DNA from 2 places in the Hoyosella subflava DQS3-9A1 genome. Region 1 is predicted to be linked to the other one. Evidence: riboswitches for the same ligand, from Rfam matches in the RefSeq annotation. Region 1 holds a riboswitch; the other holds the start of a gene.
What was found. A riboswitch is a leader RNA that binds a small molecule or an ion and turns the genes downstream of it on or off. The one in region 1 is predicted to bind cyclic di-AMP.
Positions count from the first base shown of each region.

Region 2: linked by a shared signal. The riboswitch ahead of AS9A_RS04045 (transglycosylase family protein) and the one ahead of AS9A_RS06245 (C40 family peptidase) in region 1 are both predicted to bind cyclic di-AMP.

Region 1 covers NC_015564.1:1,333,542-1,342,453, reverse strand. Annotated here, with positions in the region: gene AS9A_RS06270 (hypothetical protein) at 1-334, opposite strand, end outside; gene AS9A_RS06265 (AMP-dependent synthetase/ligase) at 493-2,298, shown strand; gene AS9A_RS06260 (glycosyltransferase family 4 protein) at 2,349-3,479, opposite strand; gene AS9A_RS06255 (hypothetical protein) at 3,541-4,875, opposite strand; gene AS9A_RS06250 (NlpC/P60 family protein) at 4,885-5,940, opposite strand; gene AS9A_RS06245 (C40 family peptidase) at 6,204-6,800, opposite strand; cyclic di-AMP (ydaO/yuaA leader) riboswitch at 6,817-6,981, opposite strand; gene AS9A_RS06240 (DEDD exonuclease domain-containing protein) at 7,580-8,912, shown strand, end outside.
Region 2 covers NC_015564.1:858,095-867,006, reverse strand. Annotated here, with positions in the region: gene AS9A_RS04075 (MFS transporter) at 1-12, shown strand, start outside; gene AS9A_RS04070 (DUF2771 domain-containing protein) at 19-618, shown strand; gene AS9A_RS04065 (cold-shock protein) at 693-1,100, opposite strand; gene AS9A_RS23780 (hypothetical protein) at 1,299-1,559, shown strand; gene AS9A_RS04060 (YccF domain-containing protein) at 1,563-2,000, shown strand; gene moaA (GTP 3',8-cyclase MoaA) at 2,056-3,165, shown strand; gene AS9A_RS04050 (MoaD/ThiS family protein) at 3,168-3,416, shown strand; cyclic di-AMP (ydaO/yuaA leader) riboswitch at 3,690-3,885, shown strand; gene AS9A_RS04045 (transglycosylase family protein) at 3,896-4,447, shown strand; gene AS9A_RS04040 (DUF2277 domain-containing protein) at 4,599-4,865, shown strand; gene AS9A_RS04035 (zinc-binding metallopeptidase family protein) at 4,881-5,888, shown strand; gene AS9A_RS04030 (STAS domain-containing protein) at 6,080-6,475, shown strand; gene AS9A_RS04025 (DICT sensory domain-containing protein) at 6,495-7,688, opposite strand; gene AS9A_RS04020 (molybdenum cofactor biosynthesis protein MoaE) at 7,730-8,206, opposite strand; gene AS9A_RS04015 (MogA/MoaB family molybdenum cofactor biosynthesis protein) at 8,196-8,669, opposite strand; gene moaC (cyclic pyranopterin monophosphate synthase MoaC) at 8,666-8,912, opposite strand, start outside.

The sequences.
Region 1 (8,912 bases):
TCGCACGGCCCGTGACCCGCCAGGCGCGATTCGCCTGTGCAAGTTCGGGGAAGGTCAATGGAGTCTGCCGAGCCGGCTCTGCGTGCAGAAAGTAGTGGATCATCGTGCCGTCCAGCACGGGCTCGAGCCATACCTCCATCGTGCCGTCCAGCGAGTCTCCCACTCGCCAGCGAACCCCTTTGTCGCCACGGTTCTCCTGCACCGTAACCGAAAGGTCGGGCCACCAGCGCGACCAGTCGGCACGGTCCTGAAATTGCCGTGCAACGAGGTCTGGGCTCGCCGCAACGAACGTGTCGTCCGCGACATGAATACTGCTCACGCTAGAGAGCATCACACATACCTCCAGGGCGCGGCCACACACCCTGGCCGGAAGTCTGCACAGGACAACCCCCAGCCTCCTCATTGGTAACACTCCGACGCAGAACCGTGCAGTGTCCCATTTGGGATCGATTGACGTTAGAGTGTGAGTCGCAAAGCTAGAGGAATCCCCTGATGGAGGTACCAGTGCGCGAGTTCAGCGTCCCAGCAACCTATACAGTCCCCGAGGACGCGTCCTGCGCCGATGCCGTCGCGCGGAACGCTGCGGAAGACCCGGCATACCCCCTGTTTCGCCGTCTCGTGGGCGGCAGCTGGACCGATGTGACGGCGAAGGAGTTCGCAGACCAGGTAGCCAAGGTCGCGAAAGGGCTGATCGCCCTCGGTGTCAATCAGGGCGACCGAGTCGCGCTGCTCTCGGACACCCGCTACGAGTGGGTCCTCATGGACTACGCAATCTGGACCGCTGGCGGCGTGACCGTGCCGATCTACGCGACCTCATCCGCTGACCAGGTGGCCTGGATCCTTGAGGATTCCGACGCGGTGGGCATTGTCGTCGAGACCCCAGCGAACGCGGCGACCCATAAAGAGGTCACCGACGCGGCGGAGAACCTGAAGAAGGTCCTCGTCCTCGATGAAGGTGCGATCGATGAACTCGTAGCGTCCGGAGCTGACGTCGCTGACGATGAGGTCACGAACCGCGTGAAGGCGCTCAAGTCGTCCGATCCAGCCACCTTGATCTACACATCTGGCACCACCGGCCGCCCGAAGGGCGTCCAGCTGACGCACTACAACCTCCTTGCCGAGGTGAAGAGCATCCTGGCGTCTAGCTTGTCCGAGTACCTGAATACCAACAGCCGCACGCTCCTCTTCCTCCCCCTTGCTCACGTATTCGCGCGTGCCATCAGCGTGGCCTGTGTTGAAACTCGGATGACCGTCGGTCACACGTCGGACATCCCCAATATCGTTGAGCATCTCGGTGTCTTCAAGCCCACCGTTATCCTCGCCGTACCGCGTATCTTCGAGAAGGTCTTCAACGGCGCACGCCTCAAAGCACACGCAGCCGGCAAGGGTAAAATCTTCGACAAGGCCTCGGATGTGGCTATCGAGTGGAGCAAGTCGCTGGACACCGGCGGTGCTGGCCTTGGCCTCAAGGTGAAGCACGCACTGTTCAGCAAACTCGTCTACTCAAAGCTTCTCGCCGCGCTCGGCGGTGAGTGTGTTGCCGCTGTGTCCGGAGGCGCCCCGCTCGGTGCTCGCCTCGGCCACTTCTTCCGCGGAGCGGGGCTGAAGGTGTACGAGGGCTACGGTCTGACAGAAACCAGCGCAGCTATCACCGTCAACACCCCCGACCACCACCGCATCGGTAGTGTGGGCCGTCCGTTGCCCGGAAACAAGGCGCGAATCGCCGAGGACGGCGAAGTGTTGCTCTCGGGCCCTGTTGTCTTTGGCGGCTACTGGCGCAACGAGCAAGCGACGCAGGACTCGATCATCGATGGCTGGTTCAACACGGGCGACCTCGGATCACTCGACGATGATGGCTACCTCTCCATCACCGGTCGCAAGAAGGAAATCATCGTGACCGCGGGCGGTAAAAACGTCTCGCCGTCCGGTCTCGAAGATGTGCTCCGCTCAAGCGCGATCGTGAGCCAGGCGATGGTCGTCGGAGATCAGAAGCCATTCATCGGCGCTCTCCTCACCCTCGATCCTGAAGCTCTCCCCGGCTGGAAAGAGCGCAACGACAAGCCCGCAGACGCGACGGTCGACGATCTCAAGAACGATCCCGACCTTATCGCCGAAATTGACGAACTGGTTGTACAGGCCAACAAGACCGTTTCGGCTGCCGAGGCCATCAAGAAGTACCGCATCCTCTCGATCGACTTCACCGAAGCTACCGGGGAACTCACCCCGTCCATGAAGCTGAAGCGCAACGTCGTCGCACAGAAGTTCGCGGACGAGATCGAAGCGCTCTACAAGAAGTAACCTCAAGATAAGGCCGACGGGCACGAGCGACACTCGTCCGTCGGCCTTTTCTATTGAGTGAGGAAGGTGCGCAACCGGCTGGCCATCGTGGCCCACTGCCAGTTTTCGGTGACCCACTTCCGGCCTTGTGCGCCCATGGCGGTCGAGTTATCGAGGTCGCTGAGCAGATCCGCAATCCTATCGATGATGTCCGGGACTGACCGGCCATCCACGACGTAGCCGGTCTCGCCTTCTCGCACAGTCTCGGGAGCCCCACCTGATTGCCCTGCGATGACCGGCACTCCGGTGGCTGAGGCCTCGAGAAAGACGATTCCCAGCCCTTCGACATCGAGTCCGGCTCCACGGGTACGACACGGCATCGCGAAAACATCGGCGATCGTATGGTGCGCGGCAAGTTCACTCGAGGGGACAGACCCGGTAAACACAACGTCATCCTCGACACCGCATTCGCGCGCTAGCGTCCTCAAATTTTCGGCGTAGGGTCCGCCGCCAACGATGACCAGAGCGGCGCCATCCACGCGACTGCGAATCCCTGGCAATGCCCGTATGAGCATGTCCTGGCCCTTTCGCGGTACCAGGCGCGAGAGGCATACCACCACCGGGCGGTTGCCCAATCGGTAGCGTGCGCGCAGTTCACTGCGTGCACCGCTGTCGGGCTTGAACTTCTCAGTATCGACACCCGGGGGCACGTGCTCTAACGCCGAGTTGGGCCCGAACGCCGCCCCAAACCTTCCGCGGGTGTATTTGCTGACATACGTGACGACATCGGTCTGCTCCCCGATCACGCGAAGGGCTTGTCGAGCGGCGGGAATCATGGACCACCCAACCTCGTGTCCGTGGGTGCTAGCAATGATTGTCTCCGCACCCGCCGAACGCAGCAACGGCCCCATCAGAGCGAGCGGTGCGGCTGCACCGAACCAGATACCAGAGCACGCATGATGCCTCATGATCTCTTTAGCGCGCTGCACGACATTCGGAGTTGGCAGCATGAGCGTAGTGGGATGCCGCACCACCTCAAATGATTGTTGCGCATCGAACCGCGTATGGCTGTCACCCCGCCAGCGCGGGGCATACACGACGAGTTGCTCCGGCGGCAGCATTTCGGCGAGGGTGTGCACGTAGGACTGGATCCCTCCGGGCCGCGGAGGAAAATCGTTGGTCACCAGCAGGGTGCGACGCATAGCTCTACCGTATTGGTTCCCCGCGCAACGCGACTCGGCACACGCGGCATCGTTACGCTTGTCACGCGAATTCACGTTCGAGCCATGCACCCCACTCACGGACCGTTTCGGCGAGACCACGGCCAGTTGTTTCACGCATGCGGTCCTCGAGGACCGCAGGTCCAGCCCCCGGAGCAGCAAGAGCGTAATAGACCCGCGGTAACTCCGCTTCGCCAAATGTCTCAGCGAGGTAAACGGAGAACGTCCACGCAAGTTCGTACGCAAGCGCGGAGGTTTCCCCGCCTGCCTGGAAGTGATCATCACGCGGCAGCGTATCCGGTGGGCCAAATTGCCGGACCAAAGCGCGCACCATCGACGCCCCCTCGTGAAGGGTGACTCCTGCAGTCGCGCGGCCAGCGTACTCAGCTGTCCCTTCAAGCAGCCACAATGGACTCGACTGGCCAGTTTTCGGGCGCGTCACCACATGAGATAGCTCATGCCGCAGCACAACCGCCCGCGCCTCGTCAGGGAGAGTCCGCATGACGGGGGCGGAGAGTACGATCCGCTGACCCGTTGCCGCACCACTGCTGTCGCGTTCTGGGTCTGCGATGGCAACTGCCGCCGCTGAGGCATTGTCATGAGCGCCCCCTGTCAGCGCGGAGAACTCTTCTTCGGTTTGGCTGACGAAAACGACTACTCGCCCCTCCCACTCCGATCGCCAGAAGCGGTCCACGTCCTCAAGAGCCTCTTCGAGTTCCGCGACCGTGTCAGATACGACATCTTGGTCACCTGGATGGCCCAGCACCAGTGACTCAGCACCCTGCCACGTCACAGTCTCAGTTATCACCGGGCCGAAGTCCCACGGGCCCCGCCAAGTTCGCGCGTCGGTTGTGACGTCGCTGTCGCTTACCAGCAGCCACTCATCACCCACACGAGCGACGATGAGGCCCACGGGCAGACTCGTTGCAGCGTGATCAGCCGTCAGCTGATAGACAAGCTGCAGAGACGGCGCCCACACGTCTCTTGCGTCGATGCGGTCCGCGATCTCCGCGGGAACAAAGATCTCCGGTGCGGAGGTTAGTTCGTAACGCCACTCACGTAGCGGGACGTCGTCAAGATGCACAGCCTTTCGCCGCTCCGATTCCACAAAATCCGGGTCTGCGTCCGGATGGAACAGACGGGTCAGGGCCTCCGGGTCACCGGTGCGCTGAGCATCAGCCCACTCTGCCAGCAGTGCATTGAGACCTTCGGTCCGGATGGCCTCGTAGCTGTTACCCGGAGTTGCTGCCGGGGGCGCTGTCGACTCCGGCGGCGCTGATGTGCTGTCCTCAGGACCGATCGTCCCACACGAAACGAGCGGCAGGGTCACCGTGATGGCCACGGCAGTCGCGGCGCAGCGCCAGCGCGTGAACCACATATGGACAGGCTAGTAGCGCCGGATCGAGTGCACTGGTGCTGAATTGACCGCGTCGACTTTGACAGGAACACCGAATGTCGATGCGTGGACGATCTGTCCGTTACCGATATAGAGGCCCACGTGGGAAGCATCGCGGTAGTAGATGACAACATCACCCGGCTGAATATCGCGCGGCGACACAGGCATCCCACCCTGTGCTTGCATCTGGCTGGTTCGCGGAATTGAACGGCCCGATTGATTGTGAGCCCACATCACGAGCCCTGAACAGTCGAATTGGTCGGGTCCCGTCGCCCCCCACACGTACGGTGCGCCGAGCCGAGTCAGAGCGGCACGTGCGATATCAACTCCAGTGCCCGAACCGCGGAGCGAACCTGGGTCGAACCCAGGAGGTACGGTCACGCCGGCCCACTGCTGGCGCTCCTCCGCGCTCAGCGTTTCGTAGAGTTCCTTGATCTGCTCGATCTGCGCTTGCAGGGCGGACTGCCGACTGGCAAGCAGTTCGTGCTGGACCCGTGCGTCCCCAGTGAGTGCGCGGAACTGGGCAGCGGCTTCGCGTGCATCCTGCTCGGCACCCTCATATGTGGCCCGGGCTGATTCGAAGTCTTTAATTCGTTCGAGGGTGTCGCGCGAGATGATCTCGAACGCCGACATCTGTGTGATCAGGTCCTGCGGCGAGTCACTGGTGAGCAAGGCGAACAGCGAGTCGAACCGGATACCTTGGTAATTCGCGAACGCGAATTTGTCCACGATCTCCTGGAGCGCATCGATCTGCTGACGGGCGTCGTCCATCAGCCGGGCACTGTCCTGCTGGCGCCCCTCCGCATCCGCTAACTGCCCCTGCAGGTCCTCCAACCGGATCTGCGCAGTCAGAACCTCGTCGTTGGCGCGTGTTGCCTCGCGACTGAGCGAGGACAAGCGCTCTAGCGCTTCTGTCGCATCCGTGATCACGGGATCCGCGGAAAGGCGCGGCGCATGTACAAGACTTACGGCAACGATCAGCAGGGTCGCCACCATCGCGAGCCAGACACGGGTCGCTGCTCGGCCCTCATAAGCCGCCACACTCACCTCAACTCTTCACCCATCGGAATCTTGCTGACCCTGGGTGGCGGATGGCGCACCGTACTGACAGCACCGCCCATCAGACCGGAGGTTACCGGAGAGTCAGGCCAAAGATCTCGATCAGATTACGGAACTAGCAACCAACTGTCCACTTGAGACCGTTTTCCGCTAACACGCCGTAAAACACGATGTGGGGCGGGACCATTCGCATGGTTCCGCCCCACATCACTGTGCAGCGCCTAATGGTCGCTGCAACTAGTCGCTAGCTGTCATGCATAGCGGCGTGCGCTGTGGAACGGAAGCGATCCAAGCGCGTCGACCTTGACCGGCTGTGATGAGTTCAGCGCGTGGACGATCTGGCCGTTGCCGATGTAAATGCCGGCGTGTGAAGCGCCGCCGTAGAAGAGAACGACGTCACCGCGGCGCAGGTCGTTGTATCCCACAGGGATGCCGCCACCGGCTTGTGCCTGGCTCGTACGTGGCACGTTCAGGCCAGCCTGCTGGTGCGCCCAGTACACGAGGCCGGAGCAATCGAAAGCGTTAGGTCCTGCTGCACCCCAGACGTAAGGCGAACCCACCTTGGTCAGCGCGCCGTCGGCAACCCGGTCACCGTTGGAGAAAGGTGCGGCAACGTCACCAATGCTGCCAGTGTTCAGCTCAGGAATCTGGACCCCTGGAACCTGCGGCATCTGTGGCACGTCAAAAGTGGTCGGAATCGCAAGGTTGTCAGGAACGTCGAACGTGCCGATTCCCGGAATGGTCACCGGAGCTGCCATTGCGGGTGCAGCCGGGATAGCGATCGCAGCGGCCGCAATCCCAGCAGCGACGGCAGTGCGAACAGTCCGCTTAAGCGACTTCGTGGCCATATTGAGTAAGTCTCCTGTTTCTTCCATCGACCGCCGACCGAGTTAGCTGACGGGTTCGGGCCTGGAAGACGGCCCTACCCACATCCGGTGTCAAGTCCGGCGCGGGATTCACCCCAGTGGAAACGTGGTTCCCCGGTTCAGTGCTCGCTTCGTGCGGGCACTGATTAGGCGGCTGACCTTCGGCGCCATCCCGGTCGGGTCGGCAGGACTCCGCAAGGTCTCGAAAAGATTACGAAACAGGATCGGATCAGTCCATGCCCTCGTCTATTGGGCGATCCTTGTGGTAGAAGTCACACGCTGCTAACGTAACGGACTCACCGTCGCGGTACGACTACAAAAGTGCAGCTCAGGGTCCTTCGTTCAGGGGACACCGCACCCAAGCCCACCATTCGGGCGTGTCTGCAGGCTCAGCCAGGCCGCGGGAGCAGTTACATCGGGACACCCCCGGCGAAGACTCGGTTTGATCAGCACATCCGTCCAGGTAGACAAAATATTTGATGGTGGCGCCATTCTGCTGCGCACGCCTCACGAACCGCAATACACGGGGTGCAAGGATCACACAAAAAGAAAATTGTGACCCTTCTCTCACTTCTTGCCTGAGTGCTTGCTGAGTGCTTGCTGCGTCCGACATGCGAAGTTTCGTACCCGATGGCGCACTCGGACGATTCGGGCACGTGTCCCGCTCTGCTGTGCACTACGACGCGCATTCCAGTGCCTGTACCGGCGCGTTCTTCTACGCGTTGACTCGAATTGTCAGGGGTGACAATTAATCTGACCGCGTGAGTCCGGTTTCCACCTTCGCGCCAAGTCGCCAGAGCCCCGCCTCGATCGCATCCGGCGACGGCGGAACGCAGCTGAGTTTTGAAGAACTTGGAACGACGTTGCGTGACATCACCTTCGTCGTCGTGGATCTCGAGACTACTGGCGGCAGCTCCGACAGTGACCGGATAACGGAAATCGGTGCAGTCAAAATTCAGGGCGGCGAGGTGCTTGGCGAGTTCGCGACGCTGGTCAATCCGGAGCGGGACATTCCGCCCTACGTCGTCCAGATAACTGGCATCACGTCCGCGATGATCTACCAAGCGCCGACGATCCGCGAGGTGATGCCCGGCTTTCTTGAGTTCGCGCGGGGCACCGTCCTGGTTGCTCACAACGCCGGTTTCGACATGAGCTTCCTCAAGGCGGCTGCGCAGCGCTGTGACCTAGCCTGGTCGTTCCCTCGACCTGTATGCACTGTCAAACTCGCCCGGAGGATCCTGTCCAAAGACGAGGCGCCATCCGTCAAACTCTCTGCGCTGGCCGACCTGTTTCGCGTTCCACACCGTCCCACTCACAGGGCCCTCGACGACGCCCGGGCGACAGTAGACGTTCTGCACGCTCTATTCGAGCGGGTCGGTAATAAAGGGATCCATAGCCTTGGGGAACTGACGGAGTACTACCCATCAGTCCCCTCAGTTGTGCGCGAGAAACGCGACCTTGCCCGCCACCTCCCGGAAACGCCAGGCGTCTATATCTTCCGCGGACCGTCGAACGAAGCGCTCTATGTCGGAACCGCCACCAACCTTCGCGCTCGGGTTCGGTCCTACTTCACTGGGTCGGAGCAGCGGACCCGCATGCGGGAAATGGTGGCACTCGCGGAAGGCGTCGATCACGTCGCCTGTTCCATCCCCCTTGAAGCCGGGGTACGCGAGTTGCGGTTACTTGCCGCTCACGCGCCTCCATATAACCGGAAGTCGAAGTGGCCGCAGCGCGCGTGGTGGGTCACGCTGACGGACGAGCCATTCCCGCGACTATCCGTGACGCGGACGCCACATTCCCAATCGGTCGGCCCGTTCCCGAACCGAGGTACCGCGACAGATGCGGCACACACTCTCGCGGAGAGTGCGGGCCTGCGAACCTGCACTCGTCGACTTACGGAACGTGATCTTCACGGCTCGCACTGTCCCCCCGCCCCCGTCGGCGGCTGCCCAGCAGCCAGGGATGGTCTGCTCGCTGCCACCGCATACCGCGCCACCGCACTTCGGGTTGCGGAAGTGCTCGCAGGGATGCGTGATGACCCCCTCACTGAACTGCAGAACAGGATTGCCCAGCTCGCTGTTGATGAGAAGTTCG
Region 2 (8,912 bases), 480 kb from region 1:
GAGGAGAAGTAGCTGCGCATGCCTGTTTCCCGCAAGTTCATTGCCATTGTGGCTGCCGTGGCGGTGATATCCGCACTTGGCGTAGCCGCTGTGATCGCAGCGCAAGCACATTTCCGCGGCGATGAGCCACACCGGCCGCACCTCACGGTCTATTCAGCAGGCAACGCTAAAGAAGTTGACGCCTTCCAGTACTGCGACCTCGTCAAATTGGCCGAGGCTAGTCAGCGCTGGGCACAGCAGCAGCCACTCTCGCCTGAGCAGGAAATCGAAGCGACCATCGATTTCGCTGACACGTGCGATCCGGAGGGGCAACCTGCACTGATCGATATCCGTCCAGACGAGACCGTACAGATTTCGCTGCCAAAGGAGATCGCTGGCGCACCGTGGAGCCTTCTGGCGTTGTATGAAGACAGCGAGGCCAGGGAGATCGACGTCATCGACGACATGCATGGCCCCAGTGAACGCCGCTCGATTTCGCTGCCGACGTTCAACGACGACGGGCTCGCTCTGCGGATCGTCGAAATCAAGCTTCCGATGGGGATTGTCGATGCATCTACCGGAGAGCAGTCGATCGTCTCGCACGCGACCTGGGCGATCCACACCCAGATCATGCGTTGACGCGCACAAATCACGAAGCGGGCCCGGTGAGTTTCTCACCGGGCCCGCTTCGTCTCTTTGGTGTGCGACTGCGGCTAAGCGTCGAGCTCGCGTGCGACAGCGCGGATTACCTCAGCGAGGCGTTGCGACTGCTTGCGCTCCGGGTAGCGGCCCTTGTCCAAAGAGGGCTGCACAGATGCTTCGAGGAGCTTGATCATGTCCTCGATCATGCTGTGCAACTCGTCGGGAGATCGGCGCTTGACGGGTGCCTCTTTCCGCGCAGCCTGCCGTATCGACGGCAGTGGATCGAGCACCTTCACGCTCAGCGCCTGGGGTCCGCGACGGCCCACAGCCATGCCGAACTCGACACGCTGCCCAGGTTTCAGCGACTCCACCCCAGAAGGCAACGCTGCGGATCGCACATGTACGTCCTCGCCGTCGTCCTGCGAGAGAAAGCCGAAACCCTTCTCCGCGTCGTACCACTTGACCTTGCCGGTAGGCACCCTCGTCACCCGCTCATCACTAGCTACTTCGTCAGCGCGTGCATGGGTATGCACGCACGAACGCACCCTGCGCACTGCAGGATGCGTCTCGCCTATATCCTAGCGCCTCCGCCGCACCTGCCGCATTCGTGTAATCAGGTGCACACTCTTGCACTCCGGGTAGGTCATCATCGGCAGCACAGCGGTACCGTTGTTGCTGTGGCTCAGGAATCTGCAGTGACCTCTACACGGTCCGCGCGTCGGCAAGAACCCTCTTCACGCGCGGAGACAGTGGCGCTATGGGTCGGGATGGCGCTGTTCATTATCGGCGTCATCGCGCTCACTTCCATCTTTGCCATCCACATCGCGGGCGGCGCCCCGATCACAGCGCTGTACGTCATCAGTCTTCTGTGTCCGCTCGGACTCACCGTGGCGTTCTTCACCACCGTGCTGACCGGCGGGCGCAGGCGGGTGAAATAGATGCTGCGCATCCTTCTCAACATCATCTGGCTGATGTTCGGGGGCATCTGGCTCGCCCTGGGCTACATGCTCGCCGGAATCATCTGTCTCATTCTCATCATTACGATCCCTTTCGGCATCGCCGCGTTCCGGATCGCCATCTACGCACTGTGGCCGTTCGGCAGCCGGGTGATCAACAAGCCCACCTCGGGCTTGCCGAGCTTCGTGGGGAACATCATTTGGCTGATCGTGGCGGGCGTCTGGCTCGCACTCGGTCACATCGTGACCGCTTTCCTGCAGGCGATAACAATCATCGGGATCCCCCTCGCAATCGGCAATCTAAAAATGATCCCGATTTCGTTGATGCCGCTCGGGAAACAGATCGTTCCGACTGATCAGCCCACATTCCCGTATCCGGGCAGCCCTGGCCCCTACCAGGCACAGCACCACTATCCACGGTGATCAGGCAGTTAGGCCGCTCTGCATAATCCGGCCAGAATAGGTACGCTGGCGTGATATGTCAGCAGTAGGGCTTGGAATTCCCTCGGTGGCTCGGGAAGAAAGCCGGGCTGCCCAACTCGGCCTGGGCAGCGACCTGGGACCAGCACCTACCGCGGGGCCGCTCATCGACTCGTTCGGTCGGGTAGCGCGGGACTTGCGAGTATCGCTAACAGACCGCTGCAACCTTCGCTGCACGTATTGCATGCCGGCCGAGGGGCTCGACTGGATGCCCAGCGAGGACATGCTGAGCGTCAGCGAGCTGCAACGCCTCATCAGGGTCGCCGTCACCATGCTCGGCGTGCGGGAGATCCGCTTCACGGGCGGCGAGCCACTCTTGTACGCGCGTATCACCGAACTCGTCGCCTACACCGCATCCCTGGCCCCGCGCCCGGACATCTCTCTCACAACCAACGCGCTTGGACTGGCCCGCAAAGCCGCCAGCCTGAAGGCTGCCGGTCTTGACCGGGTGAACGTGTCCCTCGACACCGTCAATTCCCGGAATTTTCACACCCTGACGCGACGCGACCGCCTCTCTGACGTGCTGGCTGGTCTGTCCGCCGCTGCGGAGGCCGGTCTGACACCAGTCAAGGTCAACGCGGTGCTTCAGCCGGGAATCAACGATAAGGACGCCGCCGACCTTTTGCAGTTCTGCCTGGACAACGGATATGAGCTCCGGTTCATCGAGCAGATGCCGCTGGACGCAGGGCACGGGTGGACGCGTGACGGCTGCATCACCGCGGAGCAGATATTGCACTCGCTGTCAGAGCGCTTCACCCTCTCTCCGCACGCCGAGCGGCGCGGCTCGGCCCCCGCGGAGCGATTCCTGGTCGACGGCGGTCCTGCGACGGTCGGCATTATTGCTTCCGTCACGCGGCCTTTCTGCGGCGACTGTGACCGCACCCGCCTTACCGCAGACGGTCAGATTCGCAGCTGCCTGTTCTCCCATGGCGAGACAGACCTGCGGGCACTTCTGCGCGGCGCCGCTGGCGTTCCCGACGGAGCCGAAGGCGATGAAATACTTGCCCAAGCGTGGCGGGAGGCGATGTGGCGCAAACTTCCTGGCCATGCGATCAACGATCCCGGCTTCCTTCAGCCAAGCCGGTCCATGAGTGCGATTGGCGGTTAGGCGTGACGATTACGGTTCGCTACTTCGCGGCAGCAGGCAGGGCCGCGGGCACGCCTGAAGAAACGTGCACAATCGAGCCTGGCTCCACGCTGGCACAACTAATTGCCAATCTTTCTGACCGAAATGCGGAGCTTGCCCGAGTTCTTGGTAAATGCCAGTTTCTCATTAACGAGATGGCTGCAACGGACACCTCCATTGAAATCAGCGAGGGCACCACAGTGGACGTCTTGCCCCCATTTGCAGGGGGATGACGCGCCCCGGCGGGTTAGGTTGTCTCAAATTTTGAGATCTCACCGTCGCCGAATCGGTGAGGCTCGTCACATAACGAACCGATAACGAGATGATATCTTTTCGTACTTTTCATGGTGCTAGCTGGGAATTTGCCCCAGTTTAACGCGTACATTAATCAATTCTTAAAGAATAACGCGCACCACAGAGTGGGGTGACGACGCCGCGATCGCAACGTAGCGTCTACCGCGGCTGAGCAAACCAGCCACCCCGGCACCACGCGCCTAGCTCTGTCCCGTGGTCCGGAACCCGACACTTCGAGGGACAGAGGCGGGGGACCCACCATCCCCTAGGGATACGGAGAAATACGCGACACCACGCGTGTGGCTCCTTGGGGTAAAGCCAAGCGGTACCGATCACGGTGAGGCATGGCCGGACGAACTCTCAGTCCGAACCCGACAGCTTACTTCGCAGGCGCACACACGAGAGGAACCACTTCTTCATGAGCGCACGCCGTAAGACCGCTACCCTCACCAAGACCATGCTTATCGGTGCCGCACTGACCGCAGGAAGCGTCGCTCTCGCCGCTCCCGCGAACGCCGCTCCCGACTCCGACTGGGACCGCCTCGCACAGTGTGAGTCCGGCGGCAACTGGGCCATCAACACGGGCAACGGATACCACGGTGGCCTGCAGTTCTCGCAGAGCACCTGGCAGGCGTATGGCGGCGGTGAATTCGCTCCGCGCGCCGACCTCGCCACCCGCGAGCAGCAGATCTACGTTGCCGAGAAGACCCTCCGCGGTCAGGGATGGGGCGCATGGCCGTCATGCTCGAGCCGTCTTGGCCTGAGCAGCGCCCCAACGGATCGCCCGCACCCCAGCCGCGCACCGCAGAACATCGCCGCACCCGCACAGGGCTCGAGCGCGCCTGCGGCCGCACCGATCAATGACCTGCAGTCCTTCGTGAGCGCTGACGCCCTCGGGATGATCGCCGACGCCAAGGCTGCCGGGCTCCCTATCTCCCCGGAGATCGAGGCCTGGGCAAACGGCCTCTGATCCTCAGGGGTCACATACCAATTGAATAGCTGTCCCGGTGGCACCTCCCTCCCCCCTTCGGTGTCACTGGGGCTGTGTGAAACCCCGCACCACTCCCCCCTCGGTGCGGGGTTCACGCGTCCTCGCTGCAGAATCCCCGTACCGTTGGAGTATGTGCCGAAATATCACCGTGCTGCGCGGGCTCGAACCCCCAGCGACACAGGAGGAGATCCAGGCCGCGGCAGTCCAGTACGTCCGCAAAGTGGCAGGTATTTCCAAAGTGTCGGACACCACCCGAGAAGCGTTCGACGCGGCTGTCGCGGATGTCGCAGCAGCGACGACGCGCCTGCTGGAACAGCTCCCCGCCCGCAAGCAGCCCCCGCCTACAGTGCCACCGTTGCGGCGGCCAGAGGTCATCGCACGACTGCACCAAGGGTGAGCGGGCGCCTGTCACATGCGTGACTTCCTCTGCCGCACCTGCGGCCAGCGGCTGACGTTCGAGAACACCCAGTGTCTGCGCTGCCGCAGCTACCTCGGCCTCCATCTGCCGAGCCGCTCCTTGGTAACCCTCGAAGAGTCCGGTGCCACACGGATTAAGGATGCCGAGTGGGTTCGTTGCGCTAATCGCAAACTCGCGCATTGCAACTGGCTGGTGCCTGCAAACTCAGCGTCACCGCTGTGCGCGTCGTGCGCCCTGACACGAACCCGGCCCAACGAAGAGGACCCCCTATTTCGGGAGTTCGCGAATGCGGAGACCGCGAAGCGGCGGGTGATACTCGAGCTTGACGAGCTGGGACTGCCACTCGCTGACCGCGATGAAGATCCCCAGCGTGGACTCGGCTTCGACTTGCTCTCCAGCGTCGGCGAAAAGGTCATCACTGGGCACGCAAGCGGGCTGATCACGCTGGATCTGGCCGAAGGTGACGATCTGCACCGTGAACGACTGCGCGTCGAGATGGATGAGCCATACCGGACCCTCGTGGGCCATTTCCGGCACGAAATCGGCCACTACTACCAGATGGTGCTGATCAACACGACGGACCGTCACGCGACGTACGAGGCACTTTTCGGTGACATTAATGCTGACTATCAAGCAGCGCTGAACCGCCACTACCGTGATGGCCCCCCAGACGGCTGGTCTGCGAACTACGTTTCGTCCTACGCGACGATGCATCCGGCGGAAGACTGGGCCGAGACGTTCGCCCATTACCTGCATATCCGAGACGCCCTGGACACCGCCGCCGCGTTCGGATTCGCGCCATCCGGTGCGTCGCTGACCAATGATCTGAGCGGCGACGCTGGCTTCAACCGGATCATCGACTGGTGGTTGCCACTAGCGTGGGCGCTCAACCAGGTCAATAGATCGATGGGTCACTCGGATCTGTACCCGTTCGTGCTGCGAGGGCCGGTTCTGAAGAAGATGCGTTTTATTCACCAACTAGTTCAGCGACCGCACTACTAGAGCCTTGCCTTACTGGACGTCGGCACGACCTCCAGCGATGACGTTACCGCCCTGAGTCCATTTAGTTATCGATTCGTGATTTTTCGTGTTATTTCCCCGTTACCTTCGCCGACCATTGTTAGGGGCGTGCACAGCAGGACCCCGCCGGGTAACCCGCCCGCGATCACGCCGCACGAAGGGACCTTTCAGCCATGAACGCTATCGAACCGGTCACGAACGAAGACCTAGACCTGTCGATCGAGCGGCGCGCCGACGAATCGATACTGCTGGAACTCAGCGGCACGCTCGATGCCCTGTCCCTGCCCCGGCTCTTCAATACCTTCGCGCTGATCGGCGGCACCGATCAGCTGTTCATCGATATGCGCCGCATTCATTTCTGCTCTATCTCGGCGGTCCGTGCGCTGACGGAACTGAACCGGCGCTCGGCTTTCCGGAACACGTCAGTCACGGTGATCGCCGGCGAACACTTGAGAGACATGTTCGCGCTGACGAGTCGTCGCAGCCCCATCACTGTGCGTCACGACCTTCCTGAGGCCGCAGAGAGCCCGAACGCCTCTCGTCGGCGGCTCGCGCTGATCGCCCAGTAGCACGAACGCAGTGCGGCGGTCAGTCGAAGCGTTCCAGGACTGCTCGCGCGCACCGCGCCACAACTTCACGGTCGTAGGTCACGATGTAATCGAATTCTCGGTCGCGTTCTGCGCCATCACGGTGCAGGTCCAGCGCACTCAGCACGCAGGCGAAGTGGGGCGAGAGTACGATCACGTTCCACTCGTCGACGAGTGGATCATTCGGATCGAGTGGGGCGCGGTGCACTCCGTGCTCCGCGAAGAGTCCCATACCAGCGCCGTAAACCCCCGCGAAGGCGACTCGCCGACCGAGATTCTGCCAGCGTGACGCGGTCTTCGGCGTGAAGTTCGCCGCGTGCTGGAATGTGCCCAGGCATAACGCTTCCGCCCCGATACCTGCGGCCAGCGACTCGAGCCCGATACTCATCTCGATCAGAAGCTGTTTGGCGCTGCGCAGCGGCGTCCTAAATTCCGACACGATTTCGTACGGTGTTCGGCTGGGCGGGTTCGGATCACCGCCAGCCGGAAACGCCAACGGCGCACACGCTTCCGAGTTGAGCTGCGGCAGCGCGGAAACCGGTGGATACAGCTCCCCCATCCCATATGCCGCTCCGATTGCGGCGGCGCGCCGCCGCTGCGTCTCGGAATCCACGCCGTCCGCGATGATGACCGCGCCACGCAGCTCCGCACAGCTGGCTATGCCGTGAACCGCTCGCGAAATATCGGGGTCGGGCCGTCGATGGATGAGGTCCGGGGACAGGATCACGATGTCCGGTTCAAGAAGCGGGAGCAGAGCGAGCGATCGGGGCGTCGAACCAACCGAATCAAGCGCAACGAGACGACCGTCGCTCCGCGCAGCGGTCACAGCTCGTAACGCTTGAGCGGGGTGGGCACTGAACGCGTCGTGCGTAATCGTGACGACCTGGTGCGCTGTGGGGGGCAGCGCAGTGGCTGGCGGCGCATCGAGGTCAATGGTGAACAGCACCGGGACTTCAGTGGCCACTAGCCCCGTCGACAGCTTGATCGTGTCGAGAGCTTTAGTTTCCTGCATAGACCGCGCCGCTTCGCGTAGGGCACGAGGCGCGGCGAGCGTGCTCCCGGCGGGTCCGCGCAACTGAACATCGACTGCCGTCAGCACACCGTCGTACAGCCTGCGGATAGGGGCGTACACCACCTCGACTGGGATGCCGCTAGTTTCAGACTCTGCTGCACCAGAAGGCGCGCTGACAAACACAATTCACTGTGGCAAGAAAGCTTCAGCGGCACAAGCCTGGGTTACGCGCAGCCGACCCATTCGTCGGTGCCGTCGGGAAACTCTTGGCGCTTCCACACCGGGAGTTGCGCTTTGATCTGCTCAACGAGTTCCGCGCACGTCGAAAACGCCTCGGCCCGGTGGTCGGCCGCGACGGCGCACACCAGTGCAGCATCACCGATCTCGAGTGGGCCGACACGATGGCTGACGGCAATGGCGCGCACTCCCCGCGCGTTCGCCGCGACATCCGCGGCAACCTGTTCCACCACCGCACCTGCGGTGGGATGGGCGGAGTATTCGAGACGTGCTACCTCTTTACCACCATCATGGTCGCGCACGACTCCCGCGAAACTCACGACCGCGCCAGCAGCAGAGTCAGCAACGAGCGCCTCATGTTCGGTGACGTCGAGACGCGCCTCAGTCACCGCCGCCCGGCGAACGTCAGGCGTGTGGTCGAGGGGTCCTTGACGCCCCGAACAGCAATGGTTCTCAGTCGCCATGTCCGCCACCTTTGATCTGGTCGAGCGCGTGCTCAAGGATCCCGTCGAGAACGCAAAGGCCGTCGCTGACACCACCCCGCGAGCCGGGGAGGTTGACGATCAGGGCGTGGCCCGATACGCCAGCGAGGCCCCGCGACAAAATGGCTGTGGGCACCTTGGCGACACCGGCGCGGCGGATCGCCTCCGCAACTCCTGGAATCTCGTAGTCGAGCAACTCCGCAGTCTGCTGGGGCGTGACGTCGTTTGGGGTGAGGCCAGTACCGCCGGTCGTGAGAATGACCCCGCAGCCTTGGGTGAGCGCCGAACGCATTGCCTCACCGACCGCCTCACCATCTGGCACGACAACCGGGTCGTCCACAGCGAAGCCGCGGCCCAGTAGCCACTCCGTGATCACCGGACCCGTGCGATCCGCGTAGACCCCTTCCGCTGCCCGAGTGGACGCAACTATAACGGCGGCTTTCACGGCCGCTCCCACCTTCCCGTTTTGCCGCCCTCTTTGCAGACGACATGCACGTTGTTCATCGTGGCTGCCGGGTCGACGGCCTTCACCATGTCGTGCAGAGTGAGACCGGCGACTGCCACGGCTGTCAGGGCTTCCATTTCAGCCCCGGTACGGCCAGTGGTTTTGATGGACGCGGTGACGTCAATGTATGTATCGCCAAGATCAAACTCGACTGTTACACCAGACAACGGGATGGGGTGGCAT